Sinorhizobium fredii USDA 257: one gene and its partner. The protein of the gene in region 2 binds, or shares a complex with, the protein of the main gene of each other region. Links are inferred from orthologs where the notes say so. Each region holds a gene or a part of one and is shown on either strand. Other genes may lie near its edges. The genes, in order: USDA257_RS03215 and USDA257_RS17355.

Region 1 (16,818 bases), 3.0 Mb from region 2 along the record:
GCAAGGAAATCCGGGGAATGCCCGCCTTCCGCGCCGCAGAATTCGAGCACAGACCAAAGGGACAGAGACATGAATTTCCGCATGACGACGGCGGCCGGCATTGCGCTGGTCCTTGCCGGCTGCACGACGACGACGGGGGTGGCGCGAAACGCTGTCGAAAAGCGGTGGCTCGGCCAGCCCGCCGGCACCTTTTTCGCCCAGTTCGGCCCGCCGCTTTCCGACGTCGAAACGGGCAACGACACCGTCTATAGCTGGAAGGGCGGCTACAAGACCCGCCGGATCCCGGCCGAATACGAAAGGACCGCCGACGGCAAGCGCGGCAAGCGCATCGCGGCCGCCCGCACCGAATATCTGAGTTGCGCCGTACAACTCACCGTCTCCTCCGACTACGTCATCCGCTCGATCCGCATCGCCGGCGACCGCAAGCGCCCCAATGGCCCGAGCTGGTGCGAGGAATTCCTGGGTGGCGCCAAGGCGGAGTAAGGGACGCCGCAGGCCTGCTGCAGAGGTATGCAAAGCCCGCCGGCCTATATCGGCGGGCTTTTTTTGCAACGGAAGCGCGGAAGTCTCATCTCACCATGAATGTGATGATGCCAGCATTGGCGATGGCCTCGGGAATGTTCCAGCGCGAGAGAACGGCGAAGGACCTATTGAGCCCGCTGCCGACGAAGAAAACCAGGATCGAGATCGTGAAAGTCAGAAATGCCGGAACCTGCAATGCTGACATGCCGCCCCCCTCTACGGTTGCGCCGCCAACCATAGGCGCCTTGTTGCGGACGACAAAGCAGCGGACGGGAACGTGCCTACCAGCGTATGGCAGTCGTGTACGACAATTGCTTTGCGACAGAACCCAAATTGGGAAGTCTGGCAATTAGAAAAAAAGCCTTGGATTCTTGACCTGAAAGGGAAGCTTGGCTGGGGCGCCTGGATTCGAACCAGGGGATGGCGGTACCAAAAACCGCTGCCTTACCGCTTGGCTACGCCCCAATTTGAAGCTGGCAAGACGTCAGCTCGCCAGATCGAGCGCCTGATTAGCAAAGCTCGTGCAGGCTCACAATGCTTAACTTCGCTTTGCGTGCATATTTTGATGATGGAACCTGACTGTGCAGCCAGCCGTCAGTGCAAAGGCGGTCGAACGCGATGAAACCCGGTGGCTGAGCCCGTTTCCTCGCGCCCGGCTTTGGCCTATTGTCGCCCGCAAATGGAGACCTCGATGAGCCAGTTTCGCGCCCGCCCGCCTGCCGTCCCGACCGTTCTCGTCGATGACCCGGTGGTGCGGATCATCCGCTGGGACTTCGAACCGGGTGCCGATACCGGACACCACGTCCACGGCCTTGGCTATGTCGTCGTGCCGATGACGGACTGTGCGTTCCTGCTGGAAGAGGAAGGCGGCAGCCGCCGGATCGATGTCGCAAAGGGCGCCGCCTACCGGCGCGATGCGGGCGTCGCCCACAATGTCGTCAATGCGGGCAACGAACCGATGTCCTTCATCGAGATCGAATACAAGTGAAGGCGAGACGCATGCAGGGACCGGAATTCGACCTCGATTTCAAGCCCGCCCACGGCGAGGCGGTGACGGTGGCCGCGGGCGTTGAGCGCATCACCGTCAACAATCCCGGCCCCTTCACCTTTCATGGCACCAACAGCTACATCGTCGGCCGCCGCTCGGTCGCGGTGATCGATCCGGGGCCGGAGGACGAGGCGCATTTCCATGCGCTGATGACGGCGCTCGAAGGGCGCGAGGTGACGCATATCGCCGTCAGCCACACCCATCGCGACCACTCGCCCCTCGCCCGCCGTCTCAGGGAAGCGACCGGAGCCATTGTCGTCGGCGAAGGGCCGCACCGGGCCGCCCGCCCCTTGCACGCCGGCGAAACCAACCCCTTCGCCGAAAGCTCGGACATGGAGTTCGTGCCAGACATCGCCCTTCATGACGGCGCACGGATCGAGGGCGACGGCTGGAGCCTGACGGCGATCGCCACGCCGGGACACACCGCCAATCACATGGCCTTCGGCCTCGGCGGCACCGGCATTCTCTTCTCCGCCGATCACGTGATGGCCTGGGCGACGACCATTGTCGCACCGCCGGACGGTGCCATGGCCGACTACATGGCCTCGCTCGACAAGCTGCTCCTGCGCGACGACCGGCTCTACCTGCCCGGCCACGGCGGCCCGGTCAGCGAGCCTGCCTCCTTCCTGCGGGCGCTCAAAGCGCATCGAAAGATGCGCGAACGCGCCGTGCTGGAACGGCTGCGCGCCGGAGACCGGAAGATCCCGGACATGGTGAAGGTAATCTACGCCTCGACCGATCCGCGGCTGCACGGCGCGGCGGCGCTGTCGGTGCTCGCCCATATCGAGGACCTGATCGAGCAGGGCCGCATCGAGACCAACGGCGCCCCGTCGCTCCTTGGCGAATACCGACCGGTGACCTGAGCGAGCTTAGTCTCCAGCAATCCCCAGGAGTTCCGCGTCAAGCGCGCGCAGGAAGTCTTCCGCAAACATGGCACCCATGCCGAGATCGTGCTGGCCATAACGCGAGGCGACGCGCAGGTCGACAAGCGTCGTCTCCGCCTCCTCGCGCAGCCGGATCAGCACGTCGAAGCGAAAGCCGACGATTAGCGTGCGCCATTCGCCCTGCAGCACGATATCGCTCGAGCGCCGCCCGGGAATGCCGCCATCGATGTCGGGCTCCGGGCGCGTGGCCGGGACGGGAATGGCCTCCGGTTCCCTGTTCGTATCTGCGCCCGGGCCGGCACCGACGGCGAGATCCTCGAGATCGGCGCGTGCGTTCTCGACGCCGAGCTCCGCGGTAATGCCGATGCGCGTCTCCTCGACGACCTTGCGGACGCCCTGGAAAACGCGGTCGAGAGCGCCATCGTAGCGCCGTCCCGTAAGCCCCGGATAGGCAGAGATCTGCGCTTCGCGATCCTCGGGCGCCGCCATAGGCCTGCGCTTGATCCAGCTCTCCTCGGCGACCGGCGTCTTGATCCAGGGCGGCGGCGTTACCGTATCGGTGCTGACATCATAGATCGCCGGCCGCGCCAGATATTGCACGGCGCCATAGCCGAAGAAGCCGAGCGGAAGCGCCGAATAGAAGAGCGCCGAGACGGAAGCCGTCCCGCCGATTGCCGCCACCTTCCAGAGGCGCGTAAGACCAACGGCCGCAAGCAGCACGGCTGTCAGGGCAAAGGCAACGGCGAAGCCGGCGAGCGCCAGAAAATGCGGCGTCGTCAGCGGACCGAAGCGGTGCGCGGCAAGCGACAGCACGAAAACCACGAAACCGATGCGGGCAAACCTGCGCGCCCAGTGGGCAGCATGCGAATAGGGACGCTCGTACCGGACCATCATGAAACGGAATCAATCCCCGCGGCAAAGACCTCGCCTTCTTAGACCATGGCCGTTTGCCTGGGAACTACCTGCCTTCACACGCATTGAATTCGTCCAAAAAGGGTATGAGCGCAGCAGTTGTACTTCTGCCGCAAATTCGCCATTCTCGTTAACCAGTTATTTCAGCTCGACCATTCCGGCCTAGGTCCTGACCTGCCGGATGGAGGCATCGGCCAGCGCCCGGGGGAGTTGAGGCGCGGTGACAACGGAGAGAGATCATGACCGCATCGGAGACACGCTCGGAGATCGCCGCCCCTGCCCCACCGCTCCCCGGTGGAGATGCTGCCCTTCCAATGGCGCTGCTCGAGCTTGAACTCTCGCTCGACCGCTTCTCGGGCAGCAAGGACGATTTTTCGTCCTTTGTCCGCACGGTGGCGGACGATGTCGGCGGCGAGTTGCTTTTCGTCCTGCCTGCCTCCGGCCTCGTTGACAATTGCCTTACGATCGCCGTCCTTCGCCATAGCCAAACCGATGGCCAGACGCCGGCGATCCTGTTCGTCTGCCTCGATGAGGACGCAAGCTCGATCCGCGTCGAGCAGCCGAGCGAGCGCACCGCCGGTCTTACCAGCTTCGCCGATGCCTTCGTCGACGTGCTCGAGCGGATCTGAAGCAAACCCGAGATTGATCGCCATCGTGCAGCGGACGGATGATATTCTTGTTTCCGTTGTATCGCGCCTGCGGACAGTTGCTCATGGGTCCCGCTCTGCTGCAACGTCATTACGCAGAGAGACGAAGTGACACCCCGCCGATTTCTGTTCCGCGAGCGAGCGCCGATCAGGAGGCAGGAATGACCATGATGACAACGAGACTGCTGACACTCGCCGCTGCAGGGTTGGTTCTCGCCGGGTGTCAGACGATGACGCAGCAGGAGCGGCGCGCAAGGGACGAAACGACCTGCGCCTCCTACGGCTTTCGCCGCGGCACGGATGCGTTTGCGACCTGCCTGCAGCGCATAGAACTCGACCGTCGCGCCGAGTCGCGCGCCTTCCGCTACGACAACGACTTCCTGATGCGCCGGCCCTATTATTGGTAGTGACGCGAAAGCTGTTGGAGGCAGAGGCGAGCGTAGAAAGCCGTCAACTTGCCGCGAGCGCCAGCGTCTCCGCCTTGCCGTTGCCGTTGATCGCCGCCTGTGCGGCCGCCAGCCGGGCGATCGGCACGCGGAAGGGCGAGCAGGAAACGTAGTCGAGACCGGCCTCCTCGCAGAAGCGGATCGAAGCGGGATCGCCGCCATGCTCACCACAAATGCCGAGCTTCAGGCCGTTCTTGGTGCGGCGACCGCGTTCGGCCGCGAGCTGGATCAGCTCGCCCACCCCGTCGAAGTCGAGCGAGACGAACGGATCCTGCTCGATGATGCCCTTCTGCTGATAAGTGGCGAGAAACTGGGCCGCGTCGTCGCGCGAAATGCCGAAGGTGGTCTGCGTCAGGTCATTGGTGCCGAAGGAGAAGAAGTCGGCCGCCTCAGCAATGACATCGGCGCGCAGAGCCGCCCGCGGCAGTTCGATCATTGTTCCGACCAGATAGTCGATGCCGATGCCGGACTCGCCGATCACCTCCTTGGCGACCGCATCGATCCGTTCCTTGACATAGTCGAGTTCCGCGCGCAGCCCGACGAGCGGCACCATGATCTCGGGAACCACCGGTGCGCCGGTGACGCGCGCCGCCTCCACGGCCGCCTCGAAAATGGCGCGCGCCTGCATTTCGGCGATTTCCGGATGCGAGATGGCCAGGCGGCAGCCGCGATGGCCGAGCATCGGATTGAACTCGTGCAGCGCATCGACGCGCTGGCGCAGATGCGCCGAATCGAGCCCCAGGACGCCGGCGACTTCGGCGATTTCCTCGTCGGTCTTCGGCAGGAATTCGTGCAGCGGCGGATCGAGCAGGCGAATCGTCACCGGCAACCCATGCATGATCGAGAAGAGTTCGACGAAGTCGGAGCGCTGCATCGGCAACAGCTTTGCAAGGGATGCGCGCCGGCCCTCCTCGTCCTCGGCGAGGATCATCTCGCGCATCACATTGATGCGGTCGTCCTCGAAGAACATGTGCTCTGTGCGGCAGAGTCCGATGCCTTCGGCTCCGAAGGAGCGGGCGGCGCGCGCGTCGGCCGGCGTTTCGGCATTGGTGCGCACCGTCATGCGGCGGCTTTGATCGGCCCATTGCATGATCTTGCCGAAATCGCCCGAAAGCTCCGGCTGCAGCATGGCAATCTCGCCCTTCAGCACCTGCCCGGACGATCCGTCGATGGTAATCACGTCGCCCTTCTTCAGGGTCACGCTCGCGGTGATCAGGAGTTCGGCGCGCTGATCGACGCGGATGCTGCCGGCGCCGGAGACGCAGGGCGTGCCCATGCCGCGGGCGACGACGGCGGCGTGGCTCGTCATGCCGCCCCGCGTCGTCAGGATGCCCTGAGCCGCATGCATGCCGTGGATATCCTCCGGGCTCGTCTCGACGCGAACCAGGATCACCTTGCGCCCTTCCTTGACGGCATGCACCGCTTCCTCGGAGGTGAAGACGATCTCGCCCGTCGCCGCGCCCGGCGAGGCCGGCAACCCCGAGCCGATGATATCGCGGCGGGCATGCGGGTCTATGGTCGGATGCAGGAGCTGGTCGAGCGATGCCGGATCGATGCGCACCACCGCCTCTTCGTTCGAGATCAGGCCTTCTTCGGCCATGTCGACGGCGATCTTCAGCGCCGCCTTGGCGGTGCGCTTGCCGGAACGGGTCTGCAGCATCCAGAGCTTGCCCCGCTCGATGGTGAATTCGAGGTCCTGCATGTCGCGGTAGTGGCGCTCTAGCGTCTGGCAGATGGTTTCGAACTCGATGAAACCCTCCGGCATCAGCTTTTCCAGCGACGGCTTGTCCGAGCCGGACGCGATACGCGCGGCCTCGGTGATGTTCTGCGGCGTGCGGATGCCGGCGACGACGTCCTCCCCCTGGGCATTGACCAGGAACTCGCCGTAAAGCTCCTTCGCGCCGGTCGACGGGTTGCGCGTAAAGGCGACGCCGGTTGCAGACGAATTGCCGAGATTGCCGAACACCATCGCCTGGACATTGACGGCGGTGCCCCAGGCGGCCGGAATGCCGTGCAGATGGCGGTAGGTTATGGCGCGCGGGTTCATCCAGCTCGAGAAGACCGCGCCGATCGCGCCCCAGAGCTGGGTCTCGGGATCCTGCGGAAAGGGTTCGCCGAGCACCTCCTCGATCGCCTCCTTGTAGCGCGAGATGACATGCTGCCACTCGACGGCCGAAAGCTCCGGGTCCTGCTCGTGGCCGAGCCGCCCCTTCTCTTCCTCGAGGATCTCCTCGAAGATCTCGTGATCGACGCCCAATACGACGTCGCCATACATCTGGATGAAGCGGCGGTAGCTGTCATAGGCGAAGCGCGCGTCGCCGGCGTCATGCCCCAGGGCGTGCACCGACTGGTCGTTGAGGCCGAGATTGAGAACCGTATCCATCATGCCGGGCATAGAGGCGCGGGCGCCGGAACGAACGGAGAGAAGCAACGGACGGGCGGTATCGCCGAAAACGCGTCCGGTGATCTCTTCCATTCGGGCAATGCCGTCGCGCACCTGCTCGCGCAGGCCTTCGGGCATCGTCCGGCCGTTGTCGAAATAGCTGTTGCAGGCATCCGTGACGATCGTCAGGCCGGGGGAACGGGCAGGCCGAGATTGCACATTTCGGCAAGGTTCGCGCCCTTGCCTCCGAGCCTGTTGCGATCCCCCGCACTTCCTTCGGCCTTGCCTCCGCCGAAGGTGTATACCCATTTCGTCATGCCTGTTCTCCACCCAGAAACAGTTTCGATGACGGTCTACAGTATATGGTTCGGCCTGAAAATGCACTCGGCGAAGATTTTTGCTGCAGTGCATCAAAAATGCAGCGGCGCGTGGTCGGATGCCTAATTTTCGAAGGATCGCGGCTGTCAGACTGCTTCGCGCAGGCGCTCGGCCGTCTGCAGATCGACGGAGACGAGCTGCGACACACCCTGTTCGGCCATGGTGACGCCGAACAGGCGGTTCATGCGGGCCATGGTGATCGGGTTATGGGTGATGATGATGAAGCGCGTCTGGGTCGAGGCCGCCATTTCATCCATCAGGTTGCAATAGCGCTCGACATTATGATCGTCGAGCGGTGCATCGACTTCGTCGAGCACGCAGATCGGTGCCGGATTGGTGAGGAAGACGGCGAAGATCAGCGCCATCGCCGTCAGCGCCTGCTCGCCGCCGGAAAGCAGCGTCATCGTCTGCGGCTTCTTGCCGGGCGGTCGGGCGAGGATTTCGAGACCGGCCTCGAGCGGATCGTCGCTCTCGATCAGCTGCAGCTCCGCCGTGCCGCCGCCGAAGAGGTGGGTGAAGAGCCGCTGGAACTGGACATTGACCACGTCGAAGGCGGCAATCAGCCGTTCACGCCCCTCGCGATTGAGATTCTGGATGGCGCTCCTCAGCTTGCGGATCGCCTCGATGACGTCGTCGCGCTCCTTGAGGAGCGCCGCCAGCCGTTCGGAAAGCTCCTTTTGTTCCTCGTCAGCCCGCAGGTTGACGGCGCCGAGGCGCTCCCGCTCGATCTTCAGCCGCTCGAGTTCCCGCTCGATGGTGCGCATGTCGGGCAGCACCGCGTCGACGGCCAGTCCCGTCAGGCGCATCGCGTCGTGTGGTGCACAGGAAAGCGCCTCCAGGATGCGGGCCTCGATCTCGACGCGCCGTTCGCGCGCCGAGACGAGCCGCTCCTCGGCCCGGCCGCGCTTCTCGCGCCCTTCGGCAAGCTCCGAAAGCGCCGTCGCCGCGAGGCGATCGGCTTCACGCTGGCGGGTCTCCGCCTCCGCGAGGACGTCGGCCGCCTGCCGGCGCGCCGTCTCCGCCTTCTGCAATTCGTTCATCAGGGCGCGACGCTTCTCCTCGAACTCGTCGGGCGCGTCGATAAGTTCCTCGACCTCCTCGCGCGCCTCCGCCTCGCGGTCGCGGAGCGTGGCGATGTGCTCCTCGGCGCTCGCCGCGCGCGCCCGCCAGGTCTCGCGTTCCCCGGCAATTGCCGTGAGCCGGCGCAGACGCGCCTCGTTTTCGCGGGCGAGACCATCATGCGCCGCACGCACTTCGGCGACCGCGGCACGGTCCGCAGCAACGTCCGCCGTCCGGGTGCGCAGCCGCAACTCGAGTTCCGAGAGGTCGGGCGCCTCGGCCAGCGCATCGTTCGCCGCCTCGATTTGCTCGGCCACCTCTTCGACCTGGGCCTCGAGTTGAAGCTTCGTCTCGGCGAGCACGGCGCGGCGGCGGGCGAGGTCGCCCGAGGCGCGTTCGGCTGCCGCAAGAGCGTCGCGCGCCTCCGCGAGCTGCCTGGAAATCATCCTCTGGGCATCGCGCGACAGGCGGAGCCGCTCGTCCTCGGCGCGAATGCGCGCGCTGGCGGCGGCGAGATCCGCCTCCGCCTGGCGCAAGGCCACGGCTGCATCCTCGGCCTCCGCCTCGAGCTCGGAAAGGCGGTTCTTCTGGGCGAGCCTGAGGGCAGCGGCGCTCGGCGCCTCCGATCCGGTCACGTGACCATCCCACCGCCAGACCGCGCCTTCCTTCGTCACCAGCCGCTGGCCGGACTTCAAGAGCGGCAGCAAGCGCTCGGCCTCCGTCTCGCTTTCGACGATGCCGATCTGGCGGAGCGTGCGCCCGAGCGCCTCAGGGGCGCTGACATAATCGCTCAACGGCACCGCGCCCGCGGGCAAGGCAGGATCGTCCGCGTGGTCGCCGGGCATGCGCCAGTGGGAGGCTGCCGCCTGCTCCAGCGGCGAATCGAGGTCATCGCCCAATGCGGCGCCAAGCGCCGTCTCGAAGCCGCGCTCGACTTTGATGTCCTCGACGACCGCCGGATAGGTGCTGGTGCCGGTGGCCTCAAGCATCCGGCGAATCGTCCGGGCCTCCGTCTCGATACCGTTCAGCCGTGCCCGTGCCTGATCGACGGGAGCGCGAGTGGCCGCTTCCTCGGCTCGCGCTTCGGCAAGGCTCTCCTCGACGGAGACCACCACCGCCTCGGCCTCCTCCAGCGCCGCTTCCGCCGCCTCCACCTGTCCCTGCTTCTCGTGCGGGTCGGGGAGTGCTGCCATCTGGCGATCGAGGCCTTCGAGGTCGCGCGCCTGCTCGGCGAGCTGACGGGCAAGGCGGCCCTGCCGCTCGGAGAGATCGCGCAGCGTCCTGTCGAGCTGATTGCGCGCCGCTTGCGCTTCGGCGCGCTCGGCGGTCAGCCGGGCCAGATCCGCCTCACTGCCAGAAAGCCTTTCATTGGCTTCCTCCAGCTTGTCGCGCGCCTCCGCGGCGCGATCGTCCGCCTCCGCAAGAGCCTCCCTGAGGTCATCTTCCTCCTGGTCGAGGCGGGCGAGAATGCCGGCATTGTCGGCGATGAGCCGCTCCTCGCGGGCGATATCCTCGGCAAGCTGCGAAAGCCGCCGCTGCAATTCGTCGCGACGGCGCAGGATGCGCCCCGCATCCTCCTCGAGCTGCGCACGGGCGATCTGCAGGCGCTGCAGCGCTGCTGCGTGCTTCGCCTCGTTCTCGCGCAGTTCCGGCAGCTTGAGGCTGGCGATCGCCTGGTGCTTGGCCGCCTCCATCTGCGCCTGCGCCTTCTCGGCAACGAGCGCGGTGATCTGGTTCAGCTGACTTGACGCCTCGGCTTCCGCTTCCTTCGCCTGTACCCAGCGAATGTGGAACAGGATCGCCTCGTGCCGGCGGATTTCCGCCGACAGCATCTTGAAGCGGTTGGCCTGGCGCGACTGGCGCTTCAGGCTTTCGATCTGGCTTTCGAGCTGCGAGGTGACGTCGTCGAGCCGTTCGAGATTGGTCTCTGCCCCCTTCAGCCGTAGTTCGGCCTCATGGCGGCGCGAGTGCAGGCCGGAAATGCCGGCCGCCTCTTCGAGCAATTGCCGGCGTGCCTGGGGCTTTGCGGCGATCAGCTCGCCGATCCGTCCCTGCCCGACCATCGACGGCGAACGGGCGCCGGTCGACGCGTCGGCGAAGAGCAGCTGGACGTCCTTGGCCCGCGCCTCCTTGCCGTTGATCCGGTAGACCGAACCCTGCTCGCGCTCGATGCGGCGCGTCACCTGGATTTCGTCGCTGTCGTTGAAGGCGGCCGGCGCGGTGCGGTCGCCATTGTCGAGATAGAGACCCACCTCTGCAGTGTTGCGCGCCGGCCGGTTGCCCGATCCGGAAAAGATCACGTCGTCCATGCCGGAGGCGCGCATGTTCTTGTAGGAGTTCTCCCCCATCACCCAGCGTAGCGCCTCGACGAGATTCGACTTGCCGCAGCCATTCGGGCCGACGACGCCGGTTAAGCCGCGCTCGATGATGAATTCTGTCGGTTCGACGAAGGACTTGAAGCCGAGCAGGCGAAGCTTGTTGAATTTCATGGGCGGGACACTGGGGTGGACAGCGAGTGCCCCCCTCTGCCCTGCCGGGCATCTCCCCCACAAGGGGGGAGATCGGCAAGAAGCACGGCTTTCCGCGACATTAAGGTCGCAGACGCCGTCGATCCAAGCGAAAGGTATTTGGTCGACCGGAACATCACCGCTTGCGAATCTCCCCCCTTGCGGGGGAGATGCCCGGCAGGGCAGAGGGGGGTGAGCCACGAGCGCCTCACTCGAAAGCCCCCTTCCCGATCACCCGCACGATGTGCTCGCATACATTGTCGATGTAGCCCGCGATGGGAACCTGGCGGCGAAAACCAAGACCCATCAGTCGATGAGCGCGCAATTCGTTCCAGAGCTTCAGCTCGGCCCCAGCCATTGAGGCCCGCATACGACGTGCATTGGCGCGGGTTTTCGGAATGACGTCAGCGTGAGGCATGACGAGACCTCACCCTGTAGGGCATGGAAAAAACGGGCGCACGGCCGCCGCCGTCGCCCGTTGTCAGAAAAAGCGATGGATCAGAGCTTGCTGTCGATGAGGGCCGACAGAACGTCAACCGACATGTCCCCCGAATAGTGCTCGCCATTCACGAAAAAGGTCGGTGTCGACTTCACTCCGAACTCCTTGGCGCCGCGCTGCATGACTGCGTTCACATCATCCAGAAGTTTTTGGTTCGTCAAGCAGGCCTCGAAGCTCTCCTGTGTAAAACCGGCCAGTTTCGACATCTGCAACAGCGCATCGCGGCCGTTTTCCGCGGCGGCCCATTGTTCCTGCTGCTTGAACAGCATGGAGATCATCGGGAAATACTGTCCTTCCGGTGCGCAGCGCGCCAGCATGAAGGCCGCCGCGGCGCGTGGATCGAACGGGAACTCGCGGACGATGAAGCGCACCTTGCCGCTGTCGACATATTTCGCCTTGATGGCATCGAAGGTCTTGTTGTGGAAGTTGGCGCAGTGCGGGCAGGTCATCGACATGTATTCGACGATCGTCACCGGCGCATTGGCCTCGCCCAGCGCCATTTCCGGCAGTGCCCCCGGCTCCATCAGCTTCGTGACGTCGACGCTGCCTTCCGCCTGCGGCAGCTCGGCCTTGGCGGCCGGAGCGGCGGCCTGCGCCATTTCGGTGCCGGCGGGCTTCGCCGGATTAACAGCCGGCGCCGTATTGGTGGAGCCGGTGGTTGTTGCATCCGCACTCGCCGACGTTTCGGTCGGCGCCTTGGAAGCCGCCTCCTTCTGTTCGTCGCTGCAGGCTGCGAGCACGAGGGCGATCGCCGCGACAGCTGCACCGCTGAGGAGGCGTTTCGGAAGGCTCAGTTCGGAAGCGGACATGAATTCGACCCGTGTTCTAGGAGGGGAAAACTGGAGTGCGATTTCGATAACTTGCCGCGCGCAAGGCGGCAAGGGGTGGTTTCTCAACTGAATTCAAAGAAATGTGACCACCTGATGGTGAATTACTTCCGGCGCTCAGACATTACGGCCGTGCCGAGCCGCTTCAGCGCCGCCCTCAGCGCCTCGCTCTCGATGCCTTCGACCATGGTGTCGAGCCGGCGGGCCGGTTCGCCGGTCAGCGGGCGCGGCCGTCGGTAGGGCTTGGGCGGAGCCGCGACCGGCTTCTGGACGATGCGCAGCTGGCCGATCGCATAGAAGCCGAAGAAGCCGTTGATGCGCTGGATCAGTTCGCCCTGGGCATGGGTGAGGAAGAGTGCCCTGGCGCCCTCACAGGCGACCGTCAGCACGCCGGGCTGGTAGCCGCCATCGCTACCGATTTCGGAGGCGCGGCGCGGCCAGGCGATCTTTTCCGGCCGCGTGCAATCGGCAAATTCCGCGCCGGCGATCTCGTCCCAGGAGCCAAGCAGCATCGTGTTGATGCCGGCGCGCTTGGCCAGCACCGGATCGATCAGTCCGTTTGCAACCTCGCTGATCTGGACGACGCCCTTGCGGGACTTCTGTTGACTCACCGGAACGACTTTCTGTTCGCAACTTCGATCGAGCCTTGAAGCTCGGGCGGGCGTCGGCCAAGTATAGGCCAGAAAAGGACTCCCCGGCAAATGACGCTGAACAGCTTGAAGGCGACCGAGGCCGCCCCCCTCCTGCTCGACTGGTACGACCGCCATCACCGCGATCTGCCTTGGCGTGTCTCGCCGTCGATGGCCGCTCGCGGCGCCGTTGCCGACCCCTACCATGTCTGGCTCTCCGAAGTCATGCTGCAACAGACCACGGTGCAGGCGGTCAAGGCCTATTTCGACAAGTTTCTGACGCTCTGGCCGACGGTGGAAGACCTTGCCGCGGCCGAGGCCGAAGACGTGATGAAGGCCTGGGCCGGCCTCGGCTACTATGCCCGGGCGCGCAATCTGAAGAAATGCGCCGAGGCGGTGGCGCGCGAGCATGGCGGCCGCTTCCCGGATACCGAAGAGGGGTTAAGGTTACTCCCCGGCATCGGCGACTATACGGCTGCCGCGATCGCGGCGATCGCCTTCAATCGGCAGAGCGCCGTGCTCGACGGCAATGTCGAGCGGGTGATCTCCCGCCTTTTCGCGATCGAAACGCCGCTGCCCGCGGCCAAGCCGGACATGCGACGGCTTGTCTCGGAACTAACGCCCCATGACCGGCCCGGCGATTTCGCGCAGGCGATGATGGATCTCGGTGCGACGATCTGCACGCCGAAGCGGCCGGCCTGCGCGCTCTGTCCCTTCCGCGCAAGCTGTCTTGCGCTCGCTGTCGCCGACCCGGAAACATTTCCGCGAAAGGCGGCGAAGAAGGAAAGGCCGCTGCGCCTCGGCGCCGCTTTCGTGGCGATCGACAAGGCCGATGCCGTCTATCTGCGCAAGCGCGCCGAGACGGGCCTCCTCGGCGGCATGACCGAGGTGCCGGGCACCGATTGGACCGCACGCCGCGACGGCGAGACCTCAATCGAGGCGCAACCCTTCACGGCGGCCTGGGAGGCCTGCGGCACGGTCACCCATGTCTTCACGCATTTCGAGCTGCGCCTCTCGGTCTACCGCGCCAAAGTCGCGCAGGCCGGGGCGTGCGCCGAGGGCTGGTGGGAGCCGATCGCGTCGCTGAAGGCGCAGGCGCTGCCGACCGTCATGAAAAAAGCAATCGCGCAGGCTATACCGCATGCGTTCAAAGCGGTGTAATGCAGGGCACCTCACCTGCCGGTCGCTCGGTTTTCATAGTCATTCAGGAATAGCCCATGAGCAGCGTCGACATCCGCCACATCGTTTTCGACATCGGCAAGGTTCTTATCCATTACGATCCTCAGATCCCCTACTCCCGGATCATCCCGGACGAAGCGGAGCGCCGCTGGTTCTTCACCAATGTCTGCACCCACGACTGGAATATCGAACAGGATCGCGGCCGTTCCTGGGAGGAAGCCGAGACGCTCTTGATCCGGGATCACCCGGAGCGGGAAGAGCAGATTCGCGCCTTCAGGCGGCACTGGCACGAAATGGTGTCGCATGCCTATGGAGACAGCGTCGCACTGATGGAAAGGCTGATCGCCGAGGGGCGCGACGTGACGATGCTCACCAATTTCGCCTCCGACACGTTTCGCGAGGCGCAGAAGCGCTTTCCGTTCCTCACCCTGCCGCGCGGCGTGACGGTTTCCGGCGACGTCGGCCTGATCAAGCCGGACATCGAGATCTACAGGACTCACGCCCGGACCTACGGCCTGGAGCCCGCCGCGACGATCTTCATCGACGACAGCCTGGCCAATGTGGAAGGCGCCCGGGCCGCCGGCTGGCATGCCGTACATTTCACCGATGCCCAAAGGCTGAGAATCGATCTCGCCGCTTATGGCGTGCAACCGTTGGCTGATCTTGATGACCTCGGTCCGGCAGTGGCGACACCGGCCTGATCGCGTGATTTTCGCATCGAACGGGCTCGGTGAATTCACGAAAACGCCGCAATCGGTTCACCCGCCATTCAGCTTCCTTACTCCATGATCCGCGTTAGATTTCAACGCCTTCCCTGAAAAGGTCTAGCAATGGTAACGCGCATCTACGGTACGAACTTCGCCGATATCCTCAAGCAGAACGGCTATATCTCGGTCGAGATCCATGCCTATGACGGCGACGATGACATCTACCTGAACAGGACCGACAGCTACGGCGGCTACAACTTTGTCGACGCGGGCTATGGCAACGACCTCGTGGTGAACTCCTACGAAGGCGGCAACGACATCTACATGGGCGCCGGCAACGACATATATGTCGCCGACATCCGGTCACGCGATACGAGCTCCTACGACGTCGTCTACGGCGGCAGCGGCAACGACCGCTTCGAGATCGACGGCTATGCCAGCGACTATTACGGCGAGAGCGGCAACGACACCTTCCTCTCGGCCGGCTTCAACAACTATTTCAACGGCGGCACCGGCATCGACTCGATCAGCTATCAGTTCCAGGACGACTGGAGTTCGGAGCGCGGCAAAGGCGTCACGATCGACCTCGGCTACAAATACGCGACCACCGGCACCGGCCGGCGCGAGGACCTGATCAGCATCGAGAATGCCACGGGCACCAATTACGGCCATGACGACATCACCGGCAGCTCGGTCGCTAACACGCTGCGCGGGCTTGGTGGCCACGACATTCTCGAAGGTCTTGGCGGCGACGATTTCCTCGACGGCGGCAGCGGCGACGACGACCTCTATGGCGGTTCGGGTGCCGACATCCTGCGCGGCGGCACCGGCTTCGACTATCTGGTCGGCGGCACCGGCATCGACAGTTTCGATTTCAACGCGATCGGCGAATCGGCCGTCGGTTCCCGCCGCGATGTGATCACCGATTTCCACCGTTCCGAATTTGACGTCATCGACCTTTCGACGATCGACGCGGACACGACCTGGAGCGGCAATCAGAAATTCACCTTCATCGGCGGCAGCGCCTTTTCGGGCGACGCCGGCCAGTTGAACTTCCGCTCCGGCGTCCTGTCCGGCGACGTCAATGGCGACGGCTATGCCGACTTCCAGATCAAGGTCAATGGCGTCACCAGCCTGAGGGTCGACGACTTCTTCCTCTGACGCTTCACATCCGATGCTAAGCCCTGCCGCTTGAACACGGCGGGGCTTTCTCATACAAACGCCCGGAATCCTCACGGATTCCGGGCGTTTAAAGCTCTCCTTCCGGGACTGAAGGTACAAAACCGGGCGGAGCGCTTTTCGAAGACCCAGGCGGAACTGGTTGATCAGTTCAGTTTTGCCAGGTCATTTCGAATGACGGATCTGAGTTCGTCGATCGGCTTCAAGGTCTTCCCTTCTTCGAAATGCCAGAAGGTCCATCCGTTGCAGGCGTCGAGGCCCTGGACCTTGGCGCCGAGGCGGTGGATCGATCCGGCCTCGCCGCCGGAAGCCAACGTGCCGTCGGCGCGGACGATCGCGCTATAGCGGCGCTTGGCGTCCGTCAGCACCGTGCCGGGCTTGATCAACCCGCTTTCGACGAGCGTGTTGAAAGCCACGCGCGGCTCGGCTTTCTTGCCGGTCATGACGGAAAGCGTCGCCTTGCCGAGCGGTTCGACCGCGGCGATGCGTTCGGCGGCCGCATCGATATAGTCCTGCTCGCGCTCGATGCCGACGAAATGGCGGCCGAGGCGCTTGGCGACGGCGCCGGTGGTGCCGGAGCCGAAGAAGGGATCGAGCACCACGTCGCCGGGTTTGGTCGAGGCCATCAGGATGCGGGCGAGCAGCGCTTCCGGCTTCTGGGTCGGATGCACCTTCTTGCCGTCATCGCCCCTCAGGCGCTCGGAGCCGGAGCAGATCGGGAACAACCAGTCGGAGCGCATCTGGATATCGTCGTTGGCGGCCTTCATCGCTTCGTAGTTGAAGGTGTAGCCCTTCGCCTTGGCATTCGGCGTCGCCCAGATCAGCGTCTCATGGGCGTTCTGGAAGCGGCGGCCCTTGAAGTTCGGCATCGGGTTGGTCTTGCGCCAGATGACGTCGTTCAAGATCCAGAAATGCAGGTCCTGCAAGATCGCGCCGACCCGGAAGATATTGTGATAGGAGCCGATCACCCAAAGCGTGCCGGTCGGCTTCAGGACGCGGCGGCAGGCCAGCA
Region 2 (5,140 bases):
GGAAGAGCGCAGCTTCTTCGCCGGCGAACGCCCCTGGGGCTTCATTCTGTTCGGCCGCAACATCGGTGAGGAAGAGCAGATTTGCGATCTCGTCGCGGCCCTGCGCGACAGCATCGGCAATCCGAAAGCACCGGTCCTGATCGATCAGGAGGGCGGCCGTGTCCAGCGCATTCGCCCGCCGCTCGCGCAGCAATATCCGAGCGGTGCGGCCATCGGCGAGATCTACCGACGCGACGATCAGATGGGGCTGCGCGCCGCGTGGCTGCTCGGACGCCTGCATGCGTTCGATCTCATGCGCTTCGGCATCACGGTGGATTGCCTGCCGGTCCTCGACGTGCCGGTGCCCGGCAGCCATGACGTCATCGGCAACCGGGCCTATGGACACGATCCGGCGACCGTGACGGCGATCGGCCGTGCGGTGAGCGAGGGCCTGAAAGCCGGCGGCATGTTGCCGGTGATGAAGCACATGCCCGGCCATGGCCGCACCTTCGTGGATTCGCATCACAATCTGCCGGTGGTCAACGCCTCGCTGGAGGAACTGAAGCGGGTCGACTTCCAGCCTTTCGCCGCCATGAAGGACGAGGCAATGGCCATGTCGGCGCACATGGTCTTCATGGCGATCGATCCGGACAATCCCGCGACGACGTCTCCAAGGGTCGTGCGGCAGATCATCCGCGACTATATCGGCTTCGACGGCCTGTTGATGTCCGACGATGTGTCCATGAACGCACTTGCAGGGGATATGACAAGCCGCGCCCGCGGGATTATCGGCGCAGGGCTTGATCTGGTCTTGCATTGTCATGGCATTATGGAGGAAATGAAGGCCGTCGCCGATGTGGTGCCGGTTCTCGCGGGCGATCGGCTGCGCAGGGCCAGCGCGGCCGAGGCTGCCTTCCGGCAGCCTGATGGTTCGGACGAAGACATATTGCGAGCGGAGTTCAATGCGATGTTCTCGCTCGTTTAAGAGCTGATGAGCAAAGGCGGCTCCGGCCGCGCCGGGGGGCATGGTGGCGATGGGTTCTGACGAGAGGCAGGGACAGCCTGCGGCAAAGGCGCCGATGGAGCCTTTGTGGCAGGAGGAATCCGCCGATCGCGGCCTTCACGAGGAAGAGCTCGTCGTCGACATCGGCGGCTTCGAGGGACCGCTCGATCTGCTCCTGCATCTTGCCCGCAGCCAGCGCGTCGATCTTTCCCGCATCTCGGTTCTGGCGCTTGCCGAACAGTATATCGCCTTCATCGAGCGGGCGCGTTCCATCCGTATCGAGCTTGCCGCCGATTACCTGGTGATGGCGGCGTGGCTTGCCTATCTGAAATCGCGCCTGCTGATCCCGCAGCAGCCGAAGGACGAGGGGCCCTCCGGCGAGGAGATGGCTTCCGCCCTCGCATTCCGGCTGAAGCGCCTCGAGGCGATGCGCGATGCGGCGACGCGGCTGGTCAACCGCAACAGGCTGGGTCGCGATGTCTTCGCGCGCGGCGCACCCGAGCATCTCGTATCGGAGAGAAAGTCCGACTACGACGCTTCGCTTTACGACTTGCTCACGGCCTATGCCACGCTTCGGCAACGCCAGGCGATAACCCAGGTGACAATCGAGAAGCGCCATGTCTGGTCGCTTGCCGACGCGCGCCTGATCCTCGCCAGGATGGTCGGTGGCCTCGAAGATTGGACAGCCCTCGACCATTTCCTCATCCGTTACATGACGAGCCCGAAGGAGCGCGCAACGGCAATTGCGAGCTCCTTTGCCGCCTCGCTCGAACTGGTGCGGGAGGGACGTTTGGAAATCCGGCAGGAAGCCGCTTTCGCGCCAATTTATCTGAGGCGCGGGCCGAGGCCGATCGATGCTGCGACCCTGGCGGAAATGGAGGCAGCGCGTGGCTGAGGCACAAAAATATTTGCCCGGATTACCCGACGACGAGGAAGAGGTGGGCATTCTCATCGATCCCGGACTCGCGGAGGAGGCGGAGCGGATCGCCGAAGCGCTCGTCTTCGCATCGGCGCAGCCGATTTCAGAGACCTATATCGCCAGCCGGATACCCCGTGGCGTCGATGTCGGCCGGATCATGTCGCGGCTGAAAGCGTTCTATGCGAGCCGCGGCGTCAATCTCGTGCAGGTCGCCGATCACTGGGCCTTCCGCACCGCGGCCGATCTCTCCTTCGTCGTGCAAACGGACGAGCAGGAAGTCAAGAAGCTCTCCCGCGCTGCTCTCGAAGTGCTGGCCATCATCGCCTACCACCAACCGGTCACCCGCGCGGAGATCGAGGACATTCGCGGCGTGCAGACCTCCAAGGGCACGCTCGATGTGCTGATGGAGGCGGGCTGGGTGCGCTTTCGCGGCCGCAGGCGCACGCCGGGGCGGCCGGTGACGTTCGGGACGTCACGGGATTTCCTCGACCATTTCGGGCTGGAGGAAATCCGCGATCTCCCGGGGATCGAGGAACTGAAGGGCGCGGGTCTCCTGTCCGGTCGCGTTCCCTCGAACCTGCATATCCCGGTGCCCGTCGGCGAGGACGAGCTTTCCGACAATGAAGATCCCATCACCCAGATGGACCTTGAGGAACTGGGCCTCTTGACTCCGAAGGCTGAAGAAGACGATTAGAAATCCTGAGTGGGCGTATCGGCTTTAAAGCCGCTATGCGCGCCGATGCCTTCGGTTCAAGGAATGCAGGTATGGTTTCAGACACGCTCAACGGCGCCCTTGCGACGACGAGGCGGTCGGGCGTGTCGTTTGCCGCAAGTATTGCATTCGAAAACATCAGCCACCGATATCATTCCAAGGACACGATCAAGGGCGTCTCGCTGACCGCCGAAGCCGGAGAGGTGCTGTGCCTGCTCGGGCCCTCGGGCTCCGGCAAGACGACCTTGTTGCGTATTGCCGCCGGTATCGAGATGCAGACCGGCGGCCGTCTTCTGCTGAATGGCCAGGAAATATCGGGTCCTTCCGTTTTCCTGCCGCCGGAAAGGCGCGGCGTCGGGCTGATGTTTCAGGACTTCGCGCTCTTTCCGCACATGACGATCCGGGACAATGTCGGCTTCGGTCTGACCGCCTTGCCGAAGAAGGAGGCCCTTCTCCAGGCCGATGCAGCACTGGATCGCGTGGGCCTGGTTCATTACGCCGATCGCTATCCCCATGTGCTTTCTGGCGGCGAGCAGCAGCGGGTGGCGCTTGCCCGGGCGCTCGCCCCGCGGCCGGCGGTGTTGTTGATGGACGAGCCTTTCTCCGGCCTCGACTCCCGTCTGAAGGACTCCATCCGTGCCGACACGCTGGCCATTTTGCGCGAAACGCGGGCGACGGCGATCGTCGTGACCCACGACGCGGAAGAAGCGATGCGAATGGCCGACCGGATCGCGCTTCTGAAGGATGGCTGTCTGATTCAGGTCGGCACTGCCGACGAGCTCTACCGCAAGCCCCGCAACCTTTTTGCCGCGGGGTTCTTTTCCGAAATCAACGTGTTCGACGCGCGTGTGCGCGGCGGCCGCGTCGAAACGCCGCTTGGTGGCGTGCCTGCCGGAGAGTACAAGGAGGGGCAGCCCTTGAGCGTGGCCGTGCGGCTCTCCGGTGTTCAGTTGAAGCCGGAAGGCGGCGACATCCCGGCGCGCATCCTGTCGCGGCGCTTTCTGGGCGTGGTCGAGCTCCTCGAACTCGCGGTACCGCAGTCGGAACGGACGGTACGGGCCCGCATTCGCGCCGACCTGTTGCCGCAAGGATTGCGTGACGTCACGCTTTCCGTTAACGAGCGCGACATATTGGTGTTTGAAAAAGACGCCTCGACATCTTAGGTTCGGTCAGAACGACGGCGAGCTTTTAAGCGGCGCCTGAAAAATGACAACGTGATGGCTTTAAATCGATAAAGCCGCGAGGGAGTAAGTGGATGGGTTCGTTTAGCATCTGGCATTGGCTGATCGTTCTGGTGGTCGTGCTGCTGTTGTTTGGTCGCGGCAAGATTCCGGAATTGATGGGCGATGTTGCCAAGGGCATCAAGAACTTCAAGAAGGGCATGACCGACGAGGACGCCGCCTCGGCCGACAAGACGCTTGACGGCAAGACCGTCGAACACAAGTCCGACGAAGTCCGCTGACGATCGGAAAATGGCGGGATCGGGTGCGTAGGCGCCCGATGAGCCGCATTACGGGTTTGTAGGGCGCGTCGGATGCTTGATATCGGCTGGACCGAGCTTGTTGTTATTGCAATCGTCTTGATCGTCGTCGTGGGACCGAAGGACCTGCCGCCCATGCTGCGGGCTTTCGGACGGATGACGACACGGATGCGGGGCATGGCCTCCGATTTCCGCCGTCAATTCGATGAAGCGCTGCGGGAGGCCGATCTCGACGAGGTCCGCAAGACGATCAGCGACGCGCAAAGCCTCAATCCGACCACGGCGCTGCGCGACGCGATGAACCCGCTGCGGCAGCTCGGCAACGAGATCAAATCGGACCTGCAGAAGGCGACGACCCCCGACGCGCCGGCTCAACCCGCAACGCCCGAGCCTCCCGTAACGCCCGAACCTCAACTCGAGCCTGCGAGCGCGCCCGCAGGGGTGCCAGCGAAGCCCGTCGACACGGTGGCGGCCGCCGCGGTCGGGTCTGCGTCCCGGCAGATGGAACGTGCAGCCACGGATGAGGTCAAGGTGGCGGCGGCCAGTGAGGCGACGCCGAAGCGCGCCGCCAAGTCCAGGGCCGGAACCGCTGCGCAGAAGGCGCCGACCCAAAAGGAAGCCACCGACGGGGCAGCCCGGAAGAGGACCGCGTCTGCGGCAGCGCCGAAGAAGGCGGCTGCCAGGAAGACTACGGCAGGCGAAGGCGCGGTCGCTGTCAAAACCGATAAGACAAGCGCGTCTGCGCGCAAGAAAAAGGGTGACGCATGAGCGGCGACATCGAGGACAAGCCGCAGCCGTTGATCGAGCACCTGATCGAGCTTCGCGCGCGGCTGATGTGGGCGGTCGGCGCGTTCTTCGTCGCCTTTCTGGTCTGCTTCTATTTCGCCAAGCAGCTATTCAACCTCCTTGTCCTGCCGTTCAAGTGGGCGGTGAGCTGGGCTGGCCTCAGCCATCGCAACGTCGAACTGATCTACACCGCGCCGCAGGAATTCTTCTTCACCCAGATCAAGGTGGCGATGTTCGGCGCGTTGGTGATCGCCTTTCCGG

Evidence for each region.
Region 1: the proteins of USDA257_RS17355 (region 2) and USDA257_RS03215 are in contact, whole or in part, in a crystal structure (PDB 3ZGX), measured with the Bacillus subtilis proteins. The link is inferred for Sinorhizobium fredii USDA 257 from one-to-one orthologs.

What each region holds. Positions count from the first base shown.
Region 1 is NC_018000.1:698,258-715,075, reverse strand. What follows is about bases 7,107-11,072. They hold USDA257_RS03215 (chromosome segregation SMC family protein), read right to left. Parts: upstream 10,769-11,072; coding sequence 7,307-10,768; downstream 7,107-7,306. Other genes in these bases: USDA257_RS03210 (DUF559 domain-containing protein), read right to left, coding at 10,995-11,072. In the rest of the region: USDA257_RS03260 (hypothetical protein), read left to right, coding at 70-483; USDA257_RS35830 (hypothetical protein), read right to left, coding at 569-727; USDA257_RS03245 (cupin domain-containing protein), read left to right, coding at 1,214-1,510; USDA257_RS03240 (MBL fold metallo-hydrolase), read left to right, coding at 1,522-2,433; USDA257_RS03235 (DUF1499 domain-containing protein), read right to left, coding at 2,440-3,348; USDA257_RS03230 (hypothetical protein), read left to right, coding at 3,606-3,995; USDA257_RS03225 (hypothetical protein), read left to right, coding at 4,175-4,420; more of USDA257_RS03210, read right to left, coding at 11,073-11,204; USDA257_RS03205 (DsbA family protein), read right to left, coding at 11,285-12,094; USDA257_RS03200 (DUF721 domain-containing protein), read right to left, coding at 12,217-12,723; mutY (A/G-specific adenine glycosylase), read left to right, coding at 12,814-13,902; USDA257_RS03190 (HAD family hydrolase), read left to right, coding at 13,959-14,621; USDA257_RS03185 (calcium-binding protein), read left to right, coding at 14,751-15,788; USDA257_RS03180 (site-specific DNA-methyltransferase), read right to left, coding at 15,953-16,818. UniProt on the Bacillus subtilis protein: Required for chromosome condensation and partitioning.
Region 2 is NC_018000.1:3,733,151-3,738,290, forward strand. The notes cover bases 1-2,945. They hold USDA257_RS17355 (segregation and condensation protein A), read left to right. Parts: upstream 1-1,013; coding sequence 1,014-1,877; downstream 1,878-2,945. Other genes in these bases: nagZ (beta-N-acetylhexosaminidase), read left to right, coding at 1-964; scpB (SMC-Scp complex subunit ScpB), read left to right, coding at 1,870-2,595; USDA257_RS17365 (ABC transporter ATP-binding protein), read left to right, coding at 2,667-2,945. Outside these bases: more of USDA257_RS17365, read left to right, coding at 2,946-3,776; USDA257_RS17370 (twin-arginine translocase TatA/TatE family subunit), read left to right, coding at 3,869-4,075; Sec-independent protein translocase protein TatB, read left to right, coding at 4,148-4,861; twin-arginine translocase subunit TatC, read left to right, coding at 4,858-5,140. UniProt on the Bacillus subtilis protein: Participates in chromosomal partition during cell division. May act via the formation of a condensin-like complex containing Smc and ScpB that pull DNA away from mid-cell into both cell halves.